Linked DNA regions of Chelatococcus sp. HY11. Each later gene encodes a partner of the first gene's protein in a complex. Links are inferred from orthologs where the notes say so. Each region holds a gene or a part of one and is shown on either strand. Other genes may lie near its edges.

The links.
Region 2: the proteins of KIO74_RS03980 (region 1) and dnaG are in contact, whole or in part, in a crystal structure (PDB 2R6A), measured with the Geobacillus stearothermophilus proteins. The link is inferred for Chelatococcus sp. HY11 from one-to-one orthologs. Residues at the interface, in WP_033016901.1 of Geobacillus stearothermophilus: Ser13, Glu15, Ala16, Gln18, Glu91, Leu92, Asp94, Ala95, Val96, Pro97, Thr98, Ala99, Ala100, Asn101, Tyr104, Tyr105, Ile108; in WP_049624496.1 of Geobacillus stearothermophilus: Lys456, Leu457, Leu458, Pro459, Ala460, Asn463, Ala464, Leu467, Leu535, Leu536, Ile537, Ala538, Gln544, Glu545, Asp548, Tyr549, His552.

The regions. Positions count from the first base shown.
Region 1 is NZ_JAHBRX010000001.1:807,197-810,247, forward strand. Bases 1-2,980 are described here. They hold KIO74_RS03980 (replicative DNA helicase), read right to left. Parts: upstream 2,245-2,980; coding sequence 757-2,244; downstream 1-756. Other genes in these bases: alr (alanine racemase), read right to left, coding at 1-708; KIO74_RS03985 (cyclopropane fatty acid synthase), read right to left, coding at 2,452-2,980. Also shown: more of KIO74_RS03985, read right to left, coding at 2,981-3,051. UniProt on the Escherichia coli protein: The main replicative DNA helicase, it participates in initiation and elongation during chromosome replication. Travels ahead of the DNA replisome, separating dsDNA into templates for DNA synthesis.
Region 2 is NZ_JAHBRX010000001.1:96,343-99,409, forward strand. Bases 72-3,067 are described here. They hold dnaG (DNA primase), read left to right. Parts: upstream 72-586; coding sequence 587-2,548; downstream 2,549-3,067. Other genes in these bases: KIO74_RS00445 (GatB/YqeY domain-containing protein), read left to right, coding at 72-185; rpoD (RNA polymerase sigma factor RpoD), read left to right, coding at 2,788-3,067. Also shown: more of KIO74_RS00445, read left to right, coding at 1-71. UniProt on the Escherichia coli protein: RNA polymerase that catalyzes the synthesis of short RNA molecules used as primers for DNA polymerase during DNA replication.

The sequences.
Region 1 (3,051 bases):
GCCATAGAGCGCGTAGCCCGGGCGCAGTAGATCGTAATGCGGCCGCTCCGGCAGATAGATCCCTGACGAATTGCAGAGCGAGGCGGGGACGCCGGGAAGGAGGGCACGCGCGGCCTGGAACGCCTTGACCTGCCTGGCGTTGACCGGCAGCGCCGGAACCTCGGCGGATACCAGGTGGCTCATCACCAGCGTCGGCATGAAGGTTTCCATCAGCGTGGTCTCACTGACAAGCTTCGTCGCGCTGTCCAGCCGTAGGCCAAGCCTGTTCATGCCGGTATCAATATGGACCGCCGCGGCCAGTTTGCTCCCGACGGCGGCGCAATAGGCGCCCCATTCCTCGATTTCCTCGCGCGAACCGAGAACCGGTCGGGCGTTGATCGCGGCGAAATGCGCGGCGGTTCCCGGCAGGAGGCCGTTGAGCACGTAAAGGGTCGCGGCGCTGTTGACGGAGCGGAAGCGCTCGGCTTCGCTGAGATGGGCGACGAAGAACGTCGTGCAGCCCGCATCCGTGAGCGCGCGCGCCGCCTGCTCCAGACCTATCCCGTAGGCATCGGCCTTGATGACCGCGGCGCATTCCGCGTCCGGCGCCTCTCCGGCGAGCGTGCGCCAGTTCTTCACAAGGGCTTTGAGGTCGATGGTCAGCAGGGCGCCGGCGTCTGGCTCACGGACACCGGCGAGGGAAGCATCGGGGAAAGCGGAAGCGGTCACAATGAGGGGAACCTCATCTCAGCGGATGTTGGCGCGGCGCGCCCACCGTCAGTATTGCTCAGGCAGGTGATCTTCCTGCGCCAGATTGCCGAAGCGGGTCACATCAGCCTGGAACGAGAGTTGGACCGTGCCGGTCGGACCATGGCGCTGCTTGCCGATGATCACTTCGGCCTTGCCGTGGGCCTGGTCCATCTCGGCCTGCCACTTGAAGTGCTCCTCGGTGCCCATCTTGGGCTCCTTGTTCTTGAGATAATATTCGTCACGATAGACGAACATGACCACGTCGGCATCCTGCTCGATTGAGCCCGATTCGCGCAGATCCGACAGTTGCGGCCGCTTGTCGTCGCGCGACTCGACCTGACGCGAGAGCTGCGACAGCGCCACGATCGGCACGGCGAGCTCCTTGGCCAGGGCCTTCATGCCGGTGGTGATCTCGGTGAGTTCCTGCACACGGTTTTCGCCCTTCTTGGACGAGCCGGAGAGAAGCTGCAGATAGTCCACCACGAGAAGATCAAGGCCACGCTGGCGCTTCAGGCGGCGCGCGCGGGCGGCGAGCTGGGCGATCGACAGGCCGCCCGTCTGGTCGATGTAGAACGGAATGGTCTGCATCTCACGCGCGACATCACTGATCTTGTAGAACTCATCCTCGCGGATGTCGCCGCGCCGGATCTTGTAGGAGGGAATGCCCGCCTGTTCGGCGATGATACGATTGGCGAGCTGCTCCGACGACATTTCCAGCGAGAAGAAGCCGACGATGCCGCCATTCATGGTCTTCACGGCGCCGTCGGGCTGCTTTTCGCCGCGATAGGCCTTGGCGATGTTGAAGGCTATGTTGGTGGCGAGCGAGGTCTTGCCCATGGCGGGGCGGCCGGCGAGGATGACGAGGTCCGACGGCTGCAGGCCGCCCATCATCCGGTCGAGATCGTGGAGCCCGGTGGCGAGGCCCGAAAGCTTGCCTTCCCGCTTGTAGGCGGCGGCCGCCACATCGACGGCGGCGGTCAGCGCCGTCGCGAAGTTCTGAAACCCGCCGTCGTAGCGCCCCGTCTCGGCCAGCTCGTAGAGGCGCCGCTCCGCTTCCTCGATCTGGTCGCGCGGCGAGACATCAACGGCCGAATCATAGGCCTCGTTGACCATGTCCTCGCCGATCTCGATCAGGCGGCGGCGGACGGCGAGGTCGTGGATGGTCCGGCCGTAGTCCTCGGCGTTGATGATAGTTGTGGCTTCGGCGGCAAGGCGCGCCAGATACTGCGGGATGGTGACGCCGCCGAGATCCTGATCGCCGAGGAAGGTCTTCAGGGTGATCGGCGTCGCGATCTTGCCGGCTTTGATGAGGCTGGTCGCGACTTCATAAATGCGCCGGTGCACCTCCTCCTGGAAGTGCTCCGCCTCAAGGAAGTCTGAGACGCGGAAATAGGCATCGTTGTTGACGAGAACGGCCCCGAGGAGCGCCTGCTCGGCATCGATGTTATGCGGCGCGAGGCGGAACTGTGCCTCACTCACCGTCTCAAGCCGCGCTACCAGACTATTCACCGCCACCTTACCGCCCTAACACGTGAGTCGCTTCGCTCACTCTAGCACGGACCAAGGGTCGGCCTACGCGACGGCTGGGGAAGTCCCGCAACTCACTCGATTCACAACCAGCGGATAAATATTGTCCACTGTTGCCGGATTGCCCGTTGACTGTTCCACGCGCAACCAGCGCGCCGACAGTGCGGCTCGTTCCGCGCTGGAGTCGACACCGAATTATTCACCTGCGAGACGCAGGTCGCGAGGCTTGCCTTCCCGAGCGCGCAGGGCGTTCTCCCGGCGGGCGATATAGTCCCGGGTCAGAGGCACGCTTTCCTGTTGCTTGGCGAGCTGAACCTGGAAGACCATCATACCGTCGTGGCGGAAGGACATCTCGGAACCGGCGAGATAGAAGTCCCACATGCGCAGGAAGCGCTCGTCATAGAGGGCTAGAACCTCCTCCCGGCGCGCGTGGAAACGCTGACGCCAAGCTTTCAGCGTCTCCGCGTAATGCAGGCGCAGGATCTCGATGTCCGTCACAACCAGGCCCGCCTTCTCGATGTGGGGCAGGACCTCCGAGAGGGCAGGGATATAGCCACCTGGAAAAATATACTTGTCGATCCATGAGTTCGTGCTGCCGGGCGGCCCCATCCGTCCGATCGAGTGGATCACCGCCACACCATCGTCGGCCAGGCGATCCCGGACCGTTTCGAAATAGGCCTTATAATAGGGCACGCCCACATGCTCGAACATGCCGACGGAGATGATGCGATCGAAAGTCTCCGTCAGTGAGCGATAGTCCTGCAGGCGGAATTCGACCTGATTGCCGAGCCCGCC
Region 2 (3,067 bases), 710 kb from region 1 along the record:
TCCTGCCGCAGCAGCTTGATGAGGCCGAGGTCGCGGCCGCCATCGACGCGGCGATCGCCGAGACAGGCGCCGCCAGCATCAAGGACATGGGCAAGGTCGTCGGCCATCTCAAGGGCGCCTATGCTGGCCGCATGGATTTCGCCAAGGCGAGTGCTGCGGTGAAGGCCAAGCTGTCGGGCGCCTGAGGAGCTTCCGGTCTGTCGTTCTTCGGCACCGGGTGTCACCGATTGACGTGATGACGCGCGACGATTGCCTCCTCCTACCTCTCCCCGCCGGGGAGAGGTCGCGCCGCAGGCGCGGGTGAGGGGGACGCCCGCCGGAAAACGACAATCCCCTCACCCCAACCCTCTCCCCGCCGGGGAGAGGGAGAAAACCGGGTGGCCTTGTTCTCTCCATTGGCGGAAAAGCCGCGCGGCTCGGTGCATCACCACTGACCTGACGACACGTCTAGCTCCTGTGGACGAACGGGATAAGCCGCTCAACAGGGGATAACTTTCTCGCGCTGTGGTCGCGTCTTCCGGCGTGGCAGCGCGGCGATGCGGCTGCTCTTGCGTTGGCCGCGCTCGGGGACCATCCTTCGGTGATCATGCGTTTTCCGCCCTCGATTCTCGAAGAAATTCGGGCACGGCTGCCGGTGACGGCGGTGGTCGGCCGACGCGTTCGGCTGACCAAGGCCGGCCGCGAATGGAAGGGGTTGTCTCCTTTCAACGCCGAGAAGACACCCTCGTTCTATGTCAATGATCACAAGGGTTTTTACCACTGCTTCTCCTCCGGCAAGCATGGCGACATCTTCACCTTCCTGATGGAGACGGAGGGCGTGTCCTTTCCGGAGGCGGTGGAGCGGCTCGCGGCGGACGCCGGTGTCACCCTACCGAAGGTGTCGGAGGAAGCGCGGGCCGAGGAGGAGCGCCGGCGCGGCCTGCATGAGATCATGGACATGGCGGCGCGCTTCTTCGAGGCCAACCTGGCGAAGAAGGAAGGCGCGCAGGCCTCGCGTTATCTCGACGGACGCGGGCTCGGCCGCGAGGCGCGGGAGCGCTTCCGCCTGGGCTATGCCTTGCCCGACCGATTCGCGCTGCGCGAGCATCTGGCCGCCCAGGGTGTCGACGCGGACGCGATGATCGAGGCGGGCCTTCTGGTCAATCGCGAGGACGTGGCTGTTCCGCATGACCGTTTTCGTGACCGGATCATGTTCCCGATCACCGATGTCAGGGGCAGGGTGATCGCGTTCGGTGGCCGCGCGATGAGCGCGGACGCCCCGGCGAAGTATCTCAATTCGTCGGAGACGCCGCTCTTTCACAAGGGCCACGTGCTCTACAACCACCAGGCTGCCCGAAAGGCGGCGCATGACAAAAGCTCGGTCGTGGTCGTCGAGGGCTACGTGGATGTCATCGCCATGACCATGGCGGGCTTTCCGCATACGGTTGCGCCGCTCGGCACGGCGCTGACCGAGGACCAGCTCAATTTGCTGTGGCGCATGGCGCCGGAGCCGATCCTGTGTTTCGACGGCGATGGGGCGGGGCGGCGCGCGGCCTATCGCGCCATCGACGTCGCCCTGCCGCATCTCGTCGCAGGCCAGTCCCTGCGCTTCGCCTTGCTGCCCGAGGGGCAGGACCCGGACGATCTTGCGCGCAGTGGCGGCGCCTCTGCCATCGCCAAGGTGCTGGACAACGCGCAGCCGCTGGTCGACCTGCTCTGGATGCGAGAGGTGGAAGTGGCCTCCCTCGATACGCCGGAGCGCCGGGCCGCTTTGGAAAAACGATTGTTCGGCCTGCTCGCCGGCATCCGCGACGAAGACCTGCGGCGTCATTATCGGGCGGAGATCGGCGAGCGTCTTCGGCAATTGCTGCCGCAATCCGGTGGGCGTCGCGGCAATTACGGTAGCGGGCGAGGGCAGGGCTATCAGCAGGGGTCTTTCCAGCAGGGTGCTGGCTACGGCGGTCAAAATTTCGGGAGGAATGGCCGTGGTGGCCGGGATGCGCGCCAGCGGCCAGGTAACGCGCCGCTGCGGGCCAGTCCGAGCCTTGCTCGGCATCCGCTGTTCGCCGCCACGAGCGCCGGGGCGCCGCGGGAGGCCTTGATCGTGCTGACGCTTCTCGCCCATCCTGAATTGATGCACCGCTACGGGGAAGACGTGACTTCGCTTGATTTTGTCAATGCAGATGCGTTACGGCTGCGAGCCTGCCTGATCGACAGGGAAGCCTTGGCGATGGATGGGCCGAAGCCATCCAGTTCGCTACCGCAGGAAGTCGCGCTGGCAGCCGAGCGGCTGCGCGTCGTGGTGCGCCACGGGGATGTCTGGGCCTTTGATCGCGACGCCGAATTGTCGGCAGTCGAGGAGATATTGCGGCAAGCACTGACCTTGCATCGGCGCGCATTCACGCTACATAGCGAATTGAAGGCTGCCGAACGTGCGCTTGCCGACGACGAGAGCGAGGCGAATCTCGCTTGGCTGACGGAAGTGCGCACCCAGTTGACTTCGCTCGACGGAGCGGAGGCCGACAGGGAAGCGGCGAAGAAAATGTCAACCTCCCGTAACCGCCCTTAAGCGTGGCGGCGCGTTCGGGGCGGTGGAGTTGGTTGATGGTGCGTGGGCGCGAGGCGCCGCAGTTTTCGAGATTTTCGGTTCGGCTTGCCGCGACCGGGGGTTGGTTAACGGTTAGTCAAGCGGTCACGCGCTTGAATGAAGTATGAGACGGGTGGCTGAGCGTCGGGGCTCATGCTGCCTTTTTGTCTATGAGCGCATATGGCTGACGCGATAGGCTGTGTGCGAGTGGAGCATGGAACATGGCGACGAAGACGACCGAGCGGGAAGACAACCAGGAAGTCGCAGAGCCGCAAGCTGACGGCCCGTTGCTCGATCTCAGCGATGGCGCTGTCAAGCGCATGATCAAGGTCGCCAAGAAGCGCGGCTATGTGACCTATGACGAGTTGAACGAGGTTCTCCCCTCGGAGGAATTTTCCTCCGAGCAGATCGAGGACGTGCTCGCCCAGCTTAACGAGATGGGCATCAACGTCATCGAATCGGAGGAAGCCGACGATTCGAACAGCGAGGGTGAGAGCGAGG